3 regions of the Janthinobacterium sp. RA13 genome follow, and region 2 is predicted to be linked to each of the others. Evidence: predicted binding sites of a transcription regulator. Region 2 holds the regulator's gene; each other region holds the start of a gene.
The links. Region 2 encodes LexA, which represses DNA repair genes until DNA is damaged. Its sites were predicted from a motif close to ACTGTATNNNNATACAGT; they were not measured.
Positions count from the first base shown of each region.

Region 1 (6,482 bases), 140 kb from region 2:
GGTCGCTGAACATGCGCGTCACGTAGGCGGGCGTGCTCGGCGCGGCCAGGGTGGCGATGGCAGTGGCTTCCGGCACTTGCGACGCGGCGGCCAGCACGGCGGCGCCGCCCAGGCTATGGCCGATCAGCAATTGCGGTGCGGCGTGCCTGGCCCGCAAAAAGTCGGCGGCGGCGACCAGGTCGTCCACGTTCGACGAGAAATTCGTGGCGGCGAACTCGCCTTCGCTGGCACCGAGTCCCGTGAAGTCGAAGCGCAGCACGGCGATGCCATGTTCCGTCAAGCCTTGCGCGATGCGCCGCGCGGCCAGCACGTCCTTGCCGCAAGTAAAACAGTGGGCGAACAGCGCGTAGGCGCGGATGGCGCCGTCTGGCGCATCGAGGCGCGCCGCCAGCACATGGCCGTGTGCGCCGGGAAAATCTTGCCGGGTGGATTTCATTGTCTCAGATCAAAGCTGCCGCGCAGGGCGGCCGATGGCGCATTGTAGCGCCGCCCGGCCACTGCCTGCGTTAATCGCGCTTAGGAATATTGACGCCTTTGGCAACGGCAGGCCGGGCCAGGAAAACATCCAGCACGCGCCGCACGTTCGGGAAATTGCCAAAACCGACGAGGTCGCCTGCGCCATAGAAGCCCACCAGGCAGCGCACCCACGGGAAGATGGCGATGTCGGCAATCGTGTACTGCTCGCCCATGATCCAGTCGCGGCCCTGCAGGCGCTGCTCGAGCACGCCCAGCAGGCGCTTGGCTTCGCCAAGATAGCGCTCGAGCGGACGCTTGTCTTCGTAGTCCTTGCCGGCAAATTTATGGAAGAAGCCCACCTGGCCAAACATGGGGCCGATACCGCCCATCTGGAACATCAGCCATTGGATCGTTTCATAGCGCAGGCCCGCGTCCTGCGGGATGAACTTGCCCGTCTTTTCTGCCAGGTACAGCAGGATGGCGCCCGACTCGAACAGGGCCAGCGGTTTGCCATCGGGACCGTCCGGGTCGAGGATGGCGGGAATCTTGTTGTTCGGATTGAGGGACAGGAAGGCGGGCGACAGCTGGTCATTCTGCTCGAAGCTGACCAGGTGCGGCTCGTACGCCAGGCCCAGCTCTTCCAGCAGGATGGAAACCTTGATGCCGTTCGGCGTGGGCAGCGAATACAGCTGCAGGCGCTCGGGATGCAGTGCAGGCCATTTTTGGGTAATGGGGAAGTCGGAAAGCTGTGTCATGGATATCCTTTGTTTCAATGAAAGATGCGGCACCGGGAAGCCAGTATAGCCAAGCATGGCAATTTCAGCAGGACAGCGCATTCAGCCAAACAAGCCATGCAAAAACCAGCGCGGCGCGGCGTCTTCCGCGCTGCCGGCGATGCGTTCGCGGTAGACCCAGTAATGGGCGTGGTCGAGGCCTTCGGCAATAAAATAATCGCGCGCCTGCGACTGGCCCCACCAGCCCGCTTCGATGCGCTCGGCAACGGACACCATTTTCAGGGGCGAGCCATAAAACGGCCGGTGCTCGCGCATCAAGAGGGCGATGGGCTGGGCCAGCAGCCAGCCGGGACGGGGCATGCCGGGCAAGCCGGGCGGCAAGTCCGGCTGCGCGATTTTTGCTCCTGGCCTGGCCGGCAGCGGCAGCCACTGGTTGGCCGCTTCGGGGCGGTAGTCGGCGCGCGGTGCGGCCTGCAAGACATTCTCGCTCCCCAGGCGCGCCACCAGCAATTCCAGCAGGCGCTGGCGTTCCTGCGGCGTGCCGCCCGGCTCGGGGAACAGGCTGTCGCTGGGCGCCGCCATCGGCTGCACCTGCAGCGCTTCCAAGGTCAAGCCGATGACGGGCGCCTCCAGCGCCAGCTGCGCCAGGCGCTCCTTGAGCAGGCGCACCAGGTGCTCGTCGCGCCAGACGGCCTCGCCCAGCGCCAGGTCGATGACGGTGGGCGGGCGCGCCACCCTGCCCCGCTCGTGCGCCAGCAGCAATTGAATGCGCTCGACGGCGAATTGCCGCGCGCATAGCCAGCCCGTCATTTGCTGCAGCAGGCGGCGCGCGCCGAACAGCAGCGCGTCGGCGTGCTCCACGCGGTCGAACAATTCCAGGCTGGCGCGAAACGTGGGCGGCGCCTCAATCCACACGCACAGTTCCGTGCTGTGGCCATGCGCATCGTCGAGCATGGCCAGCAAAGCCCCGCCGCAGCGGCGCTGCAAGCCGGGCCGGGGCAAGTGGCGCAGCTGCCCCAGGGTGCGGCAACCGATGCCCTCGAACCAGTCCAGGTAAGGGCGCGCGGGCGGCAGCAGAGCGCACGGCAGGCCGTCGAGGCGGCGGGTGAGGCTCTCCATGCCCAGCACGCGGCTCCGGCGCGTGCCGGCGCGCGCCAGCAGCCAGGCGCCGCGCGCTGTGGGAGCGCACGACAGCTGGGCCGTGTAGCCGAGCGCGCGCAAGCTGGCCGCGATCTGCCGGCACAGGGCGCGCACGCCGCCAAACAGGCGCAGGCTGGCGCCCGCGTCGACCAGCAGGGTCGCTTCCTCGCCTTGCGCCACCAGCGGCGAATATTGCAGCAGCGCCAGCGCCACCGCTTGCAAGGCTTGCGCTTCCAGTTCAAGCGAGCGCTCGTGCAGGCGCGCCTGCGGCGCCAGCATCAACGCACCGGCGCGGCGCATGCCAGGCCGGATGCCGGCGGCCAGCGCCAGCGGCGACACGGCCATCACTTGCTCCTGCTCCAGCACTACGCCCAGATGGTCAGCCGACCAGCGCGGGCAAAACACTTCGAGCGGGAGCCGGGGCAGGCACAGGCCGATCCAGAGTCGCATGGCGTGGCAATAATGAAGGAGGTTGCAGGGGCAGGAACAGGGGCGCGTCGCACTGCGGTCCCCGGCGCTTGATGAAGCCGATCTCGATGCCGCCGGCGGCCGGGCGCACGGACAGGCGCAGCGGCGCCGGCGACGCATCCTGCGCGCCGTGCAGCGGGCGCAGCATGCAAAACAGGGTGTTGCCGCCTTGCGCGGCCAGGTGCAGGCGGCGCAGGCTGTCGGCGCGCACGTGCTGCTGCCAGAACAGCAAGGCGCCGCACGTACCGCTGCGCAAGATGTTTTCCGCCGCCCACAGGGCATCCTTGCTGCCGGCGCTTTTGAGCCACAGCAGCTGCGACGGCGCCAGCCCCTGTGCCACCAGGGCCAGCGCCTGCGGCGGATGGGGCGGCTGCAGCAGCACGATGGGCAAGCCCTGCAGTTGCGCCAGCGCGGGCGCCAGCAGGCGCAATTCGCCGCTGCCCGCCTGCTGCACCAGCAGGTCGATGAGACTGCCGCTGGGCCAGCCACCGCCGGGCAGCTGCGCGGACAGGGCGGCAAAGCCCGTGTCCAGGCAGCGCGTGGCGCCCTGCCCCAGCTGCGATGCGCGCCATAAAGACGGGTGCAAGGCTTCCGGCGAGGCCATCAATTGAGAATGTTGCATCATTGAATAGATAGATGAATACTGTATGCATATACAGTACTATCCAGCCCCGCTTTTGGCAAGGTTTATCTCACTGCCGCTACCGCAGGGGCCGCTCCGCCATGTCCGAAAAACCCCGTTTTTGGTATCGATTGCTGTACCATAAGCACTCTCCTTACCGCTCGGCAATGCACCGGGTGGCTTCCTCCGTTCATAAGGAAACGCATTTGACCACCATCCAAATCATCAGCGCCATCGTCTTCGGCCTTGCGCTCATCCACACTTTTGCCGCCAAGTCGTTTGAAACCTTGTCGCGGCGCCATCCCCGCCATGCGGGCCTGCTGCACTTGCTGGGCGAAGTCGAAGTCGTGTTCGGCTTCTGGGCTTTCATCCTGATCATTATCATGGCCTTTGTCTCGGGCAGCGATGCGGCCATCGAGTATGCCGAGTCGCGCCATTACACGGAGCCGCTGTTCGTCTTTGTCGTCATGGTCGTGGCCGCCTCGCGCCCCGTGCTCGACGCCGTGCAGCGCCTGTTGAAAAGCGTGGCGCGCGTGATGCCGCTGCGCACGGAACTGGCCCTCGTCTGGCTGGGTCTGGCGCTCGTGCCGCTGACGGGCTCATTGATCACGGAACCGGCCGCCATGACCCTGGCCGCGCTGATGCTGGCGCCGCAAATCTTCCGCCCGGGCATCCCTGAATGGCTGAAATATGGCGCGCTGGGCGTGCTGTTCGTCAACGTTTCCATCGGCGGCACCCTCACTTCGTACGCGGCGCCGCCCGTGCTGATGGTGGCCACCACGTGGAACTGGGACAGCGCCTACATGGCCAGCCATTTCGGCTGGAAGGCCGCCATCGCCGTACTCGTCAACGCCACGGGCGTGAGCATCCTGCTGCGCAAATACCTGCACAGCAACACTTCCGACATCAAGCCGAAAGCGGGCGAGGTGGAAGCACCGAAAGTGCCGCTGGCCGTCAGCCTGGTGCACATGATCGTGCTGGCCGGCGTGGTGACACTGGCGCACCATCCCGTGCTGTTCATCGGCCTGTTCCTGTTCTTCCTCGGCTTCGTGCAGGCGTATGAGCGCTATCAAAGCCCGCTGATCCTGAAGGAAGGCTTGCTGGTCGGCTTCTTCCTGGGCGGCCTGGTGGTACTGGGCGGCATGCAGCAATGGTGGCTGCAGCCCATCGTTTCCAGCCTGAAACCGCTGGCCCTGTTCTTCGGCGCCCTGGGCTTGACGGCGATTACCGACAATGCGGCCCTCACTTACCTCGGTTCGCTGATCGTCGGCATGACGGACGAAGCGAAATACATGCTGATGGCCGGCGCCGTGGCCGGTGGCGGCCTGACCGTCATCGCCAATGCGCCGAACCCGGCCGGCGTGGCCCTGCTGCGCCGCGGTTTCAAGGATGAATCGATCGGCGCCGTCGGTCTGCTGGCCGGCGCCCTGCTGCCAACGGCCGTGTCTGCCGTGGCCTTCCTGGCCCTGTAAGCCTCATCACGGGGCGGTTGCCGACCGCCCCGCTACCCTTCAGCATCCTTCCTCAGTTACCCTCATACACGAGAAAATGCAGCCGGTCATAGAACAGGCTGTAGGCGTAGTCGAACGTGCCCACGCTGCGAAACCCCTTGTGCAGATACACTTGCAGCGCTTCGCTCTTTTCCCACACCGTCAAGGTGATGCGCGCACAGCCCTTGCGGCTGGCCAGGTCGCGGATTTCATGGAACATTTGCCGGAACAAACCCTGGCCCCGGTATTTCTCGTCGATGGCCAGGCTGCTGACGAAACAGTCGTCGGCGCGCGCATGCGCGAGCACGAAGGCGTCATACGCATCGTCAAGCGCCTTCATGTCGTCGCGATAATATGACACGGCGCCGCAGGCCTGGAACTCGTCCATCGTCGCGGCCGTGAAAAAGCCGATGAAACGCCCGTCCTCGTCATGCAGGCCGTGGATGTGTTCCAGATACGGGTCGATATTTTGCCGCCGCTGCAATTCGACAAATTGCAGATTGAGTTTGTTGCCGAACGAGCAGTATTCAAGGTAGCTGGTGGCAAACAGCAGTTTCGCCATGCGGTTCTTCGTCTCGTCGTCCAGCAATTCGCCCGCCACCAGCGTGAGCGGCGCATGCGACAGCAAGTCCGCCTGCGCCTCGTCGCCTGGCGGGGGCGCATCGCCGGCGGCCGGCATGCGGCTGCCGTGGCGGCCCACCGTCGGGCGCCAGAAATTGCCGGCGGTAATCTGCTGCGAACGGTGGGCCAACAGGTAGCGGCAAAAGACGGCATTCACGCGGTCCAGCTGCGGGTCGTCCGACAGCACCGAGTAATAGTGAAAATGATCGATGTCGGCCCGCAGCTGGGCCGCATACGCCATGCGCGGCACTTCCTCGATGTCGAACACGTCGACGATGTCGGGCAGGCGCAAAGGATCATCGAGCCGCCAGTCGATGTCGTCGAGCCTGGCGACGCAGCGGGCATATGCGCGCCGTTCCTCGTCGCTCAAGGGGACGTGCATGTCGGTAATGATATCGTCCAGCAGGCGCATGCCGCGGATGCCGCCCGCCACCGCTTCGCGCGCGCCGTCATATAACACGCAATAGCGCTGGTAGAACTCGGCATGGCTGAGCAGGGTCACGCCCAGGTTCTTCTTCCATTCAGCATAGAACTGGCCAAACAGCTGCGCCTCGAATTGCGGGCAGGAACGGGGAACCTGCGCATCGATACCCGCATAGGCGAGGTTCACATTGCGCTGGATCACGCGCAGCGCCGCATCGTTCTTCTTGGCGATCAGCATGCCCGTTTCATCGAGAAACAGATTCATCCAGCTGACATGCCGGCGCTCTTCTCCCTCGCCTTCCCTGCGCTGGAAATAATCGGGCACTTCCGGCTTCATCAGGAAAATCGTCGCCGGATTATGCGGCACCGTATCGACATCCATATACATGCCGCCGTATTCGCACATGATGAGGATGCGGAAATAATCGGACAAGGTGGCGAAGTAGCGCTGCGTATGCAGGGTATCGAGGATGCCGAAGCGGGCCGGCGCGAAATCGAGCGCCAGCGCGCGCAGCGAGTTGATATGCA
Region 1 is NZ_JQNP01000001.1:2,785,639-2,792,120, forward strand. It holds gene FG13_RS12310 (alpha/beta hydrolase family protein) at 1-436, opposite strand, end outside; gene FG13_RS12315 (glutathione S-transferase N-terminal domain-containing protein) at 507-1,211, opposite strand; gene FG13_RS12320 (Y-family DNA polymerase) at 1,293-2,780, opposite strand; gene imuA (translesion DNA synthesis-associated protein ImuA) at 2,710-3,420, opposite strand; gene FG13_RS12330 (putative Na+/H+ antiporter) at 3,627-4,892, shown strand; gene FG13_RS12335 (GNAT family N-acetyltransferase) at 4,945-6,482, opposite strand, start outside.
Region 1: imuA (translesion DNA synthesis-associated protein ImuA) is a predicted target of LexA. The motif match lies at 3,441-3,458, and genes of this name have one in related genera.

Region 2 (6,482 bases):
TTCTTCGGCGATGGCGAAAATCTTCGATTCGGCCTCGTCAAGCATCTGCTTGACTTCCTTGCCTTGCGGGCTGAAGGCCGTACCGGAGATATCGTCGGCGACGGTGATGAGTTTGCGCAGCACGCCGCGGTCGCGCACGATCTCGGCGTAGCGCCGGATGTTCGCGGCCGATGGCGTGTTTTGCGCCATGGCGTTCAGGTAAGCGAGTCCGCCCACATCATCGGCCTTGCCGAGCTGGGTCAGGGTTTCAAAAACAGTAATGACATCGGCTGGCTTGGAAGCGTTAACCATCTTGACGATTTGCTCGAAGATGATGCGATGGTCATAGCGATAGAAATCCTCCGCATGCATGAAGTCGGCGATGCGGTCATATGCGGCATTGTCGCGCAGCAGACCACCGATAACGGATTGTTCTGCTTCGATCGAATGCGGCGGAATACGGAGGGAATCCAGTTGCGGATCAGAGGGGGCGTTCATGGCGCGAATTATACCCGCTTCGGCGTGCTGGCAAAAATAAAGGGCTGAAATTGAGCGAAAAAAAGGCCACAAAAAAGCCGGGCGAACCCGGCTTTTCATAGTGCGGCAATGCTTGCGGGCCAGGCCCGCAGACAATTACGCGTTCGCGTCTGGAACGACAGCGATAACAACTTCCACAACCACGTCGGTGTGCAGAGCAACCGAAACGTTGTGCTCGCCAACGATCTTCAGCGGGCCGGTAGGCATGCGGATTTGTGCTTTTTCAACAGCAAAACCTTGCTTGGTCAGCGCTTCAGCGATGTCGAAGTTGGTGACGGAACCGAACAGACGGCCATCAACACCAGCTTTTTGAGCAACTTGAACGGTCAGGCCGCTCAGTTTTTCGCCCTGGGCTTGCGATGCGGCCAGTTTGGCGGCAGCAGCTTTTTCCAGTTCGGCGCGCTTGACTTCGAATTCAGCCACAGCGGTTGCCGTAGCACGACGTGCCAGGCGTTGCGGGATCAGGAAGTTACGTGCGTAACCGTCTTTGACTTTGACGACTTCGCCGAGGTTACCGACGTTAACAACTTTTTCTAACAGAATGATTTGCATAGTTCTTCTCCAGGAATATCTGACCGATTAAGCGTGGTGCAGATCGGTGTATGGCAGCAGCGCGAGGAAGCGAGCGCGCTTGATTGCGGTGTCAACTTGGCGCTGGTAGTGCGCTTTGGTACCGGTCAGGCGTGCTGGCATGATCTTGCCGTTTTCTTGGACGAAGTCTTTCAGCGTGTCGACGTCTTTGTAGTCGACTTGCTCAACGTGAGCTGCGGTGAAGCGGCAGAACTTCTTGCGTTTGAACAACGGGTTTTGCTGTTTGCGTTTTTCTTTAAGCTTGAGCTTATTTTTGTCGAACTTTTTACCGAATGCCATGTCAGGCTCCTGTATCTAAAATGCGCTAGTCAGAATTGACTGCACTAAAATCAATGATGTGAAACACCAAACTCTTGCTGTTGCGGCTCTTCCTGGCCAGGAAACCCGTGAACTGATATACCCCGCCCAAGCTTGCCTGACTGAACCGGCCTGAAATTTCGCCAGCGGCTAGCGCGGCAACATCAAACTCGGTCAAACGGGCAATCCCTGCTTCCATCTGCTGCGAACTGTGTTGCAATACTGCATTCACAATCGGCAGCCCTGCCGGGGTATAGCGCAATATTTCGCGCTCGGCAATGATGGCGGTGACTTGTAGCTGGTTCAGCGCACGATCCTGGTCAAGAATTAAGCTGCTGCTGCGGCTGGAGCGGCTGCTGGTGCTTCGGTGCGGTGGCTTTTGGCCGCGTCTTCGCGTTGTACCGATTTCATCATCGGCGAAGGAGCTGTTTCAGCTTTCTTCATTTTAACGGTCAGGTGACGCAACACGGCATCATTGAATTTGAATGCTGTTTCCAACTCGACCAGGGTCTCGTTGTCGCATTCGATGTTCAGGCAGATGTAGTGTGCTTTAGGCAGCTTTTGGATCGAGTAAGCCATTTGACGGCGGCCCCAATCTTCCACGCGGTGAACCGAACCGCCGCGGGTGGTTACGCTGGCTTTGTAGCGTTCGATCATCGCGGGCACTTGCTCGCTTTGGTCCGGATGGACGATAAAGACTATTTCATAATGACGCATGCAAACTCCTTCAGGTCGGATTGATAATCGCCCACCCCGGCGTCAAGACGGGTGTGGGAAGGTCAGCCGAAGATTATAACCGCCTTTTGCAAACGTTTCAATCATTCCTTCCACCAGCGTCCGAAAAGACCGTGCGCCAGCGTGCTTTCCGCCAATGGCCGACTATTTCTTGCGAAATTCGCCGAAAACACGGAAATCCCCTTGCATAGTGGACGATACTGTACAAAAATACAGACTGTTCATATAGACAGCATTTTAGTATGCACCCACCGCTCATGATCAAGCTGACAGCACGACAAGAACAAATCCTGAACCTGATCAAAGACGCGATTGAAAACACGGGCTTTCCTCCCACCCGTGCCGAAATCGCCAATGAACTGGGTTTCAAATCGGCCAACGCGGCCGAAGAGCATTTGCAGGCCCTGGCCCGCAAGGGTGCGATCGAGATTTCGCCCGGCACCTCGCGCGGCATCCGCCTGATCGGTGCGGCCGCCGAAGCGGCGCCATCGAAAGTGCCGGCAGCGTTGCTGATGTCGCTGCCCCTGATCGGCCGGGTGGCCGCCGGCTCGCCCATCCTGGCACAGGAAAACCTGGAAGCGAGCTACAACGTCGACCCGGCCCTGTTCTCGGCCAAACCCGACTTCCTGCTGAAGGTGCGCGGCTGGTCCATGCGCGACGCCGGCATCATGGATGGCGATTTACTGGCCGTGAAAAAGGTCGACAGCGCCAAGAACGGCCAGATCGTCGTCGCCCGCATCGGCGACGAAGTCACCGTCAAGCGCTACAAGAAAACGGGTTCCGTCATCGAACTGCTGCCGGAAAACCCGGACTTCAAGGTGATCACCGTATCACCGGAAGACGAGTTTGCTTTGGAAGGTTTGGCCGTCGGACTGATGCGCAGCTGGCATTAAGCTTTCAGCGTAAAAAAGGGCCGCGACAGCATGACTGTCGCGGCCCTTTTTACATGCGCGGCTGCTTATGCATCCAGCGCGCTGCTGAAATCTTCCAATAAGTCTGCCTCATCCTCGATACCCACCGACACGCGGATCAGGGATTCGGCAATGCCCATGCTGGCGCGGCGCTCGGCACCCATCTCATAGAAAATTGTGTGGGCGACGGGAATGACGAGGGTACGCGTGTCGCCCAGGTTGCTCGCTGGAATAGCCAAATTCAGGCGATTGAGGAAATCGAAGCAGTCGATGCCATCCCTCAGCTCAAAGCTGAACAGCGAGCCATAGCTGCGGAACAAGTCGGTGGCCAGCGCATGCTGCGGGTGCGACGCCAGCCCTGGGTAATGCACTGCCGCCACGCGTGGGTCCGCTTGCAACATGGTGGCCAGCGCCAGGGCATTGGAACAGGTGCGGTCCATGCGCAAGGCCATGGTTTCCGCGCCGACGGCGATATGGTGCGCCGCTTCCGGCCCCAGCGAAGCGCCGAAGTCGCGCAAGGCCTTGGCGCGGATTTGCGCGATGCCCCACTGCGCCGGCGCCGCCTTCTTGTAGTTCTCGAAAATGTTCGGATACCGCGTCCAGTCGAACACGCCCGTGTCCGTCAAGCTGCCGCCCAGGGCGTTGCCGTGGCCGCCGATGGATTTCGTCAGTGCATTGACCACCAGGCCCGCGCCCACGGCTTTCGGGCGGAACAGGTAAGGCGTCGTCATGGTGTTGTCGACGATGTACAAGATGCCCTTCTCGCGGCACAAGTCGCCGATTTTTGCCAGGTCGGCGATCTGCGTGCGCGGATTGGCGATGGTTTCCACAAAGACGATGCGCGTGGCCGGCGTGATGGTAGCCGCCACGTTGGCGACATCGGTGGCGTCGACGAAGGACACGCCGATGCCCTGCCCCGTCACCGTTTGCCACAGGCTGTTGGTGTTGCCAAACAAAAAGGCCGACGACACGACATGGTCGCCCGCGCGCAGCAACGATTGCACCACGGCGCCGATGGCGCCCATGCCGGTGGCGAAGCACAGAGTCGCCACGCCGTCTTCCATCTTGTTGACCTTGTCTTCCAGCGCGGAGACGGTCGGATTGCCCTGGCGGCCGTAGCGGAAACCCGGCTCTTTCCCCTGGAACACAGACGCGAGCTGGCGCGCATCGGCGTAGCCGAAGGCAACGGAAGTGTGCACGGGCTTGTGCAAAGAGCCATGCTCGATGCCCTTGCGGCGGTCGTTATGCAGGATGGTGGTGGTAAAGCCGTAGGTTTTTTTGGTGGTCATGGTGAGAATTCCGAATATTCGATTTGCCACGTAACCCCAAGGCAAATGCTGGGGTCAGTCCCTCCGGGATCGGAATGCGCACCACTGGCGCGCATTCCCCCGACGGGTCTGACCCCGAAAAAAAGCCCGGCATCGGCCGGGCAGGTACTTATGCTTCTGTCGTCGCCAGGTTCAGGTTCAGCTGGGAACGTGGCGTATCTTCGGGCGCTGCCGCCTTCGGATGGTGGCGCGCATATTCCAGGCGGTCCAGGTATTCCTGCGACACGTCGCCCGTCACGTACACGCCATCGAAGCACGATGCTTCGAAGTTGGTGAGCGCCGGGTTGACGTCGGCAATCGCCTGCTTCAGCGCGCCGATATCCTGGTAGACCAGGTAGTCGGCCGTAATTTCGCGGCACACTTCTTCCGTCGTGCGGCCGTAGGCGATCAGTTCGTCGCGCGTCGGCATGTCGATGCCGTACACGTTCGGGTAGATCACCGGAGGCGCTGCCGAGGCGAAGATGACTTTCGTCGCGCCCGCTTCACGCGCCATCTGCACGATTTCACGGCTGGTGGTGCCGCGCACGATGGAATCGTCGACCAGCAGCACCACTTTATCCTTGAATTCGGACGGGATCGCGTTGAGCTTCTGGCGCACGGATTTCTTGCGTGCCGCCTGGCCCGGCATGATGAAGGTACGGCCGATGTAGCGGTTCTTGATGAAGCCTTCGCGGTACTCGATGTTCAGCGCCATGGCCAGCTGGATGGCGGCCGGACGCGAGGAATCGGGAATCGGCATGACCACGTCGATATGCACGCCTGGCAACTCGGCACGGATCTTTTCGGCCAGGTATTCGCCCATTTTCAGGCGCGTGGCGTACACGGAGGCGCCGTCGATGACGGAGTCGGGACGGGCCAGGTAGACGAATTCGAAGACGCACGGGTTCAGGCTGGCATTGTCGGCGCACTGGGCGCTGTGCAATTTCTTGTCGGCATCGATGAACACGGCTTCGCCGGGACCGATGTCGCGCACGAAGCGGAAGCCCATGCCTTCCAGGGCCACGGATTCGGAAGCGATCAGGTATTCGGGACCTTGCTCCGTTTCATTGATGCCCAGGCATAGCGGACGGATGCCATGCGGATCGCGGAAGGCCAGCAAGCCCACGCCGGCGATTTGCGCCACGGCAGCATAACCGCCCTTGACGCGGCGGTTCAGCACGGTAACGGCCTTGAAGATGGCTTCCGGGTCCAGGTTCAGGCCCGTCGTCGCTTCCTGGATTTCATGCGCCAGCACGTTGAGCAGCACTTCCGAGTCGGAATCGGTATTGATGTGGCGGCGGTCGTTCTTGAACATTTCCAGCTTCAACTGTTCCCAGTTGGTCAGGTTGCCATTGTGCGCCAGGGTGATGCCGAACGGCGCATTCACATAGAACGGTTGTGCTTCCTCTTCGCTCGACGAACCGGCCGTCGGGTAGCGGCAATGGCCGATGCCCGTCGTGCCTTGCAGCGAACGCATGTTGCGCGTACGGAAGACGTCACGCACGAGGCCATTGGCCTTGTGCATGGAAAACATACTGCTGTGATTGGTCGCAATCCCTGCCGCGTCCTGACCGCGATGTTGCAGGAGCAACAATGCATCATAGAGCAATTGATTGACAGGTTGATGGGAAACGACGCCGACGATGCCACACATGGTGTGCTCCTAAACTGTGCTACTGATTTTAAAAAAATTCAAAATTTCACATGCTGCGCGTAAGCGGCAGGCAGATAAGGCTTGATGGCGCGCGCGCCCTGCTCCGCGAGCGGGCTGAGCTGCGCGTTTTTCCAGAATGGCTGCTGCGGTATAGACGTCATGCCACACAAGATGACGGCGGTCAACACGATCACAAGCCCCCGCGCCACGCCGAACAGGGTGCCCAGGGTGCGGTCGGCCAGGCTCAGGCCCGTCACCTTGACGAGCGCGTCGACCGTCATGGACAGCAATCCCATCAAAATGCGTACGCCGATGAACAGCACGACGAAGGCCAGCAACAAACGGATGGCCTCGCCCGGCACGGCTTCCGGCAGGAATTTCGCCAGGGTGGCGCCATAGGCGTTGGCAATGACGAACGCCACGACCCAGCTGACCAATGAAAGTATTTCCTTGACCAGGCCACGCATCATG
Region 2 is NZ_JQNP01000001.1:2,642,788-2,649,269, forward strand. It holds gene FG13_RS11675 (replicative DNA helicase) at 1-477, opposite strand, end outside; gene rplI (50S ribosomal protein L9) at 613-1,068, opposite strand; gene rpsR (30S ribosomal protein S18) at 1,096-1,386, opposite strand; gene priB (primosomal replication protein N) at 1,412-1,711, opposite strand; gene rpsF (30S ribosomal protein S6) at 1,732-2,121, opposite strand; gene lexA (transcriptional repressor LexA) at 2,397-3,032, shown strand; gene FG13_RS11705 (cystathionine gamma-synthase family protein) at 3,098-4,339, opposite strand; gene purF (amidophosphoribosyltransferase) at 4,488-6,011, opposite strand; gene FG13_RS11715 (CvpA family protein) at 6,050-6,482, opposite strand, start outside.

Region 3 (6,482 bases), 810 kb from region 2:
GGCAATGAAGCCCCACAGTTCCGCAGGCGGTTCCTGCGGTTCCTGCGCTTCCCGCGCGGGTTCGTCGATGACGCCCCACAGTTCGGCGGCTTCCATGACCGGCGTTTCTACCGCTGCCGCTTGCGGTTCCGGGAATTCCTCGGCAAACAGGTGCGCATGGCGCAGCGCGTACTCATACGCTTCGCGCAGCTCCTGGAAGGCGGCCGGATCGTCTTCGGGACGCGTCACCTTCAGGCGCTTCGCATACGCGCGCTTGAGGGCGCGCTCGTCGCCCGTCGGCTCCGTGCCCAGGATTGCCCACAGGCTGCGCTGTCCGTTGTCCATGCCGCCGTCCATCTACAGGAAGCTCTCGCTCTCGACCTGGCGCAGCACGTCATCCAATGCCTGGCGCGCCTTGCGGATGGTGTTCGGGTCCTGCGTTTCCAGCGCGGCCTGGAAATTGGCCGTGTGCGCCGCCAGGTACTGGCGCACGTCGCCCAGCGACTGTTCGTACAGGCGGTCGGCGCGCGTGACCAGGGTACGGTTTTCCATCTGCTCGCGCGGGTGGATCTTCAGGTCGGCCAGTTCCGCAAAACGCTGCTCGATCTGTTCCGGCGTCATCACGCCCGCGTTGTCGCTGATGATCATCTTGTGGCGTTCCTGCGTGGCCAGCACCGTCACTTCCGCTTCCAGCACGCCGCTGACGTCATAGGTGAAGCGCACGTCGATGCCGATCTCGCCCGCCTTTTTCGCGGGGATCGGGAAGCTGATCTTGCCAAGGAAAACATTGTCGGCCACCAGGCGCGACTCGCCCTGGAAGATCGCCACGTTGATTTCCTTCTGGTTGTCGTGGATGGTGGTGATGTTTTCCGTGCGCGAGACGGGCACCACGGAGTTGCGCTCGATGATGGGCAGGTAATGCCCGCCTTCATACTGGTTCACGCCGACCTGGCGCGAAATCGAAATGCCGAGTGAATACGGCGCCACGTCCGTCATGACCACTTCGTCGAGGGCCGCGTCGCGCATTTTCAGGCCTGCCTGCACGGCGGCGCCCAGCGCCACGGCTTCGTCCGGATCCAGGTGGATGGCAGGGAAGCGGCCGAACATGCGCGAGACGAGTTTGCGCACCAGCGGCATGCGCGTGGCGCCGCCGGCCAGCACCACTTCATTCAATTCCGCGGCGCGGATGGTGGCGTCGCGCAGCGCCCGTTCCACGGGCAGGCGCAAGCGGGCCAGCAGGGGCTCGCACAGCTGCGCCAGTTTGTCTTCGCCGATTTCCCAGCTGTATTCCTTGTCCTGGTAGCGCGTGGCCATGCGCGCGGACGGCTGGTCTGACAGCAGGCGCTTGACGCGCTCGGCTTCATCGCGCAGCAGTTGTTGCTGGCGCGGGTCGAGCAGGCGGCTGCCGACGGCGTCGCGCAAGCCGCTGCCTTCCATGAAAGCGTCGACCAGCACGGTGACGAAGTCTTCGCCGCCCAGAAAATTGTCGCCGGCCGAGGCGCGCACTTCCATCACGCCTTCGAACAGTTCCAGGATCGACACGTCGAAGGTGCCGCCGCCCAGGTCGAAGACGAGAAATTTGCTTTCCTGTTCCTTGTCGCGGATGCCGTAGGCCAGCGCGGCGGCCGTCGGCTCGTTCAGCAGGCGCTCGACGCGCAAGCCCGCCAGCTGGCCGGCGATGCGCGTGGCCTTGCGCTGCGCATCGCTGAAATACGCGGGCACGGTGATGATGGCTTCCTCGACCTTGTGGCCGAGGAAGGCTTCGGCATCTTCCTTCAGCGCGCGCAGCACCATCGACGACAGTTCTTCCGGACGGAATTGCTGCGTGCCGAGGGTGATCTTCTTTTCACTGCCCATGTAGCGCTTGAAGACGGCCGCCGTCAGCTGCGGGTGCGTCTGCAGGCGCTCGCGCGCGGCGCGGCCCACCAGCACGGTGCCGTCGTCATCGATGCTCACGCACGACGGCGTCAGGTGCTCGCCGAGCGCATTCGGGATGATGGAAGCCTTGCCGTCGCGCCAGATGGCGACCAGGCTGTTGGTGGTGCCCAGGTCGATGCCGATGATCATCAGATATCTGCCTCCGCCTCATTGCCGTGTTCTTCGATCCAGGCGCGGCGCCCGGCCGCTTCGCCCTTGCCCATCAACATATTGAAGCGCGAGGCCGAGGCCATGTGGTCGACTTCACCCAAGGTCACGGGCAGCAAACGGCGCGTGTCCGGGTTCATCGTCGTTTCCCACAGCTGCTCGGCGTTCATTTCGCCCAGGCCCTTGAAGCGCGAGATCGACCAGGCGCCCTGTTTCACGCCTTCCTTGCGCAGCTTGTCTTCGATGGCGACCAGTTCGCCGTCGTCGAGCGCATAGATCTTCTGCATCGGCTTCTTGCCGCGCGCTGGCGCGTCCACGCGGTACAAAGGCGGGCGGGCGATGCAGATGTGGCCCTTGTTGATCAGGACGGGGAAGTGCTTGAAGAATAGGGTCAGCAGCAGTACCTGGATGTGTGAGCCGTCCACGTCCGCGTCGGACAGGATGCAGATCTTGCCGTAGCGCAGGCCGGACAGGTCGGGCGAGTCGCCCACGCTGTGCGGATCGACGCCGATGGCGACCGCAATATCGTGGATTTCGTTATTGGCGAACAGGCGGTCGCGGTCCGTTTCCCACGAATTCAAGACCTTGCCGCGCAGGGGCAGGATCGCCTGGAATTCCTTGTCGCGGCCCATCTTGGCCGAACCGCCCGCCGAGTCGCCCTCGACGAGGAACAGTTCATTGCGCGCGATGTCCGACGATTCGCAGTCGGTCAGCTTGCCGGGAAGGACGGCGACGCCCGAGGATTTTTTCTTTTCCACTTTTTGCAGCGAGCGCTGGCGCGACTGCGCCTGCTTGATCACGAGATCGGCCAGCTTCTTGCCGTAATCGACGTGCTGGTTCAGCCACAGTTCCAGCGGCGGCTTGGTGAAGGTCGAGACGAGGCGCACGGCGTCGCGCGAATTCAGGCGCTCCTTGATCTGGCCCTGGAATTGCGGGTCCAGCACCTTGGCCGACAACACGAACGAGGCGCGCGCAAATACGTCTTCCGGCAGCAGCTTCACGCCTTTCGGCAGCAGCGAGTGCATTTCGACGAAGTTTTTCACGGCGCCGAACAGGCCGTCGCGCAAGCCCGATTCGTGCGTGCCGCCATTCGAGGTGGGGATCAGGTTGACGTACGATTCGCGCACGATGGCGCCTTCTTCCGTCCATGCCACCACCCAGGCCGCGCCTTCGCCTTCGGCAAAGCCTTCCGAATCCGGGCCCGCGTACTGCGCGCCTTCGAACAGGGGAATCAGGGTTTCGCCATTCGATACCTGCGCCAGCGTTTCAGTCAGGTAGCCGCGCAAGCCTTCCGCGTACTGCCATGTTTGCGTGTCGCCCGTTTTCGCGTTGGTGAGCGTGACGGTGACGCCTGGCAGCAGCACGGCTTTCGAGCGCAGCAGGCGTTGCAGCTCCGTTTGCGAGATGTTCGGCGAATCAAAGTATTTCGCATCGGGCCAGGCGGTGACGCGCGTACCGGATTTTTTGCCGTCGCGCGGGGCGGGGCGGGAAGTCAAGGGCTCGATCACGTCGCCATTCGCGAACACCATGTGGTGCAGGCCGTTGCCGTCGCTTTCCTTGCGCCAGACGGTGATTTCCAGGCGCGTCGACAGCGCATTGGTGACGGATACGCCGACGCCGTGCAAGCCGCCCGAGAACGCGTAGGCGCCGCCCGAACCCTTGTCGAACTTGCCGCCCGCGTGCAACCGCGTAAACACGATTTCCACCGTCGGCACGCCTTCTTCCGGGTGCAGGCCGACGGGAATGCCGCGGCCATTGTCTTCGACGGTGATGCTGCCGTCCGTGTTTTGCGTGACGGCGATATGCGTGCAATGACCGCCCAGCGCCTCGTCGGAGGCATTGTCGATCACTTCCTGAATGATGTGCAGCGGATTTTCAGTGCGGGTGTACATCCCCGGGCGCTGCTTGACGGGTTCCAGTCCTTTCAGGACACGGATGGATGATTCGCTGTAGTCGGATGCTGGTTTTTTAGTGGCCATACGTGTTCAAGCTAAGTAAAGACAGTGGTTGGAACGCCAGACCAGGGCACTGCGGGCGCAATGACAGCGGCGGCGATAACTGTATGAATATACAGTATATCCCGTCCAGCGTCACTGGGGGAGGGCAGTGCGGCAGGCTTGGCGTCCTTGTGCGGACGCTCGCGCATTCTATCTTGTCCCGCGAGCAATAGCGCTACTCCAAGGCAACAACAGTGCGCCGCGCGCGTGGTTTTACGCCAATTGTGATGGATTTTATGCGGTAAAGCTTCCGTTTTTACATCTTGTTTACATGCAGCTCCCCAGTCTTTACGAATTTTTTAGACCCTTTTGGCTAATCTGCTCACTATCAAAACAAACCTGTGTGAGGGTGGGAATGGATCTCGTGTATCTCGGCTTGATTGCCGTGTTTTTCGTCGTGGCGGCCGGCTTTGCCGTCGCCTGCGACAAATTAGGGAGCGTCAAATGAACGCGTTTTATGTGCTGGGCGCCGTCGTCTCGGCTGGCCTGCTCGTGTACCTGCTGGTAGCGCTGCTGAAGGCGGAGGAACTGTGATGACGACGCAATCGATACTGTTATTGGTAGCTTTCCTGGCCGTGCTGCTGGCCGCTGGCTATCCGCTGGGCCTGTACATGGCCAAGGTGGCGGGCGATGCCCCCGTGCGCGGCCTGGGCTGGCTGCAAAAGCTGGAAAACCTGCTGTACCGCTGGTCCGGCCTGCCCGCCGACAAGGCCATGGGCTGGAAAAGCTATGCCATCGCCCTGATCGTCTTCAATACCGTGGGCGCCGTCTTCGTCTACGGCCTGCAGCGCCTGCAGGGCTTCCTGCCACTCAATCCACAGGGCCTGGGCGCCGTCAGCCCCGATTCCTCGTTCAATACCACCGTCAGCTTCGTCGCCAATACCAACTGGCAGGGCTATGGCGGCGAACAGACCATGAGCTATCTGACCCAGATGCTGGGCATGGCGTGCCAGAACTTCTTCTCGGCGGCCACCGGCATCGCCGTGATCTTCGCGCTGGTGCGCGGCTTCGCTTCGCGTTCGGGCAAATCGATCGGCAATTTCTGGGTCGACCTGGTGCGTTCCACCCTGTACATCCTGTTGCCGCTGTCCCTGGCCCTGTCCGTCGTCTTCATGGGCGAAGGCATGATCCAGAATTTTTCCGCCTACAAGGAAGTGACCCTGCTCGACCAGGTTTCGTATGAAACGCCGAAAGTGACGGCCGACGGCCAGCCCGTGCTCGATACGGCCGGCAAACCCGTGATGGAAGCGCAAGTGGCGGCGACGCAGACGATCGCCATGGGCCCCGTCGCGTCGCAGGAATCGATCAAGCTGCTGGGCACGAATGGCGGCGGCTTCTTTAATGCCAATTCCTCGCACCCGTATGAAAACCCGACCGCGCTGTCGAACTTCCTGCAGATGCTGGCCATCTTCATCATTCCCGCCGGCCTGTGCTTCACCTTCGGCCGCATGGTGGGCGACCTGCGCCAGGGCTGGGCCGTGCTGGCCGCCATGAGCCTGATCTTTGTCGTCATGACGGCCGGCGTGATGAGCGCCGAGCAGCAAGCCAATCCCGCCTTGCAAGCGCTGGGCGTGGATCAGCAGGCCAGCAGCCTGCAATCGGGCGGCAATATGGAAGGCAAGGAAACGCGCTTCGGCATCAGCTCCTCGACCCTGTTCGCGGCGGTGACGACGGCGGCATCGTGCGGGGCCGTCAATTCCATGCACGACTCCTACATGCCTTTGGGCGGCATGGTGCCGCTGTTGCTGATGCAGTTCGGCGAAGTGATCTTCGGCGGCGTGGGCACGGGCTTGTACGGCATGCTGATGTTCGCCATCCTGGCCGTCTTCATCGCCGGCCTGATGATCGGCCGCACACCCGAATACTTGGGCAAGAAAATCCAGGCGTATGAAATGAAGATGGTCTCGCTGGCCATCCTGATCACGCCAGCCCTGGTCTTGACGGGCACGGCGATCGCCGTGATGGTCGAACCGGGCAAGATCGGCGTGGCCAATCCGGGCGCGCATGGCTTCTCGGAAATCCTGTACGCCTTCACGTCGGCAGCCAACAACAACGGCAGCGCGTTTGCCGGCCTGTCCGCCAACACGCCGTTCTACAACGTGATGCTGGCGATCGCCATGTGGTTCGGCCGCTTCGGCGTGATCGTACCCGTGCTGGCGGTGGCCGGTTCGCTGGCGGCCAAGCAGCGCCTGTCGGCCAATGCCGGCACCATGCCTACGCACGGCCCCATGTTCATCGGCCTGCTGATCGGCGTCGTCGTCCTCGTCGGTGTATTGAATTACGTTCCCGCGCTGGCCCTGGGCCCGATCGTCGAACACCTGCAACTTTTCATCAAATAAGAGGCTACCATGTCACGCACAAGCCTGACTTTGTTCGATTCCGCACTGATCGGCCCCGCCGTCGTCGATGCGTTCAAAAAAC
Region 3 is NZ_JQNP01000001.1:3,454,359-3,460,840, reverse strand. It holds gene FG13_RS15380 (J domain-containing protein) at 1-324, opposite strand, end outside; gene FG13_RS15375 (molecular chaperone HscC) at 337-2,046, opposite strand; gene FG13_RS15370 (DNA topoisomerase IV subunit B) at 2,046-4,043, opposite strand; gene kdpF (K(+)-transporting ATPase subunit F) at 4,506-4,595, shown strand; gene kdpA (potassium-transporting ATPase subunit KdpA) at 4,595-6,400, shown strand; gene kdpB (potassium-transporting ATPase subunit KdpB) at 6,410-6,482, shown strand, end outside.
Region 3: FG13_RS15370 (DNA topoisomerase IV subunit B) is a predicted target of LexA. The motif match lies at 4,122-4,139, and genes of this name have one in related genera.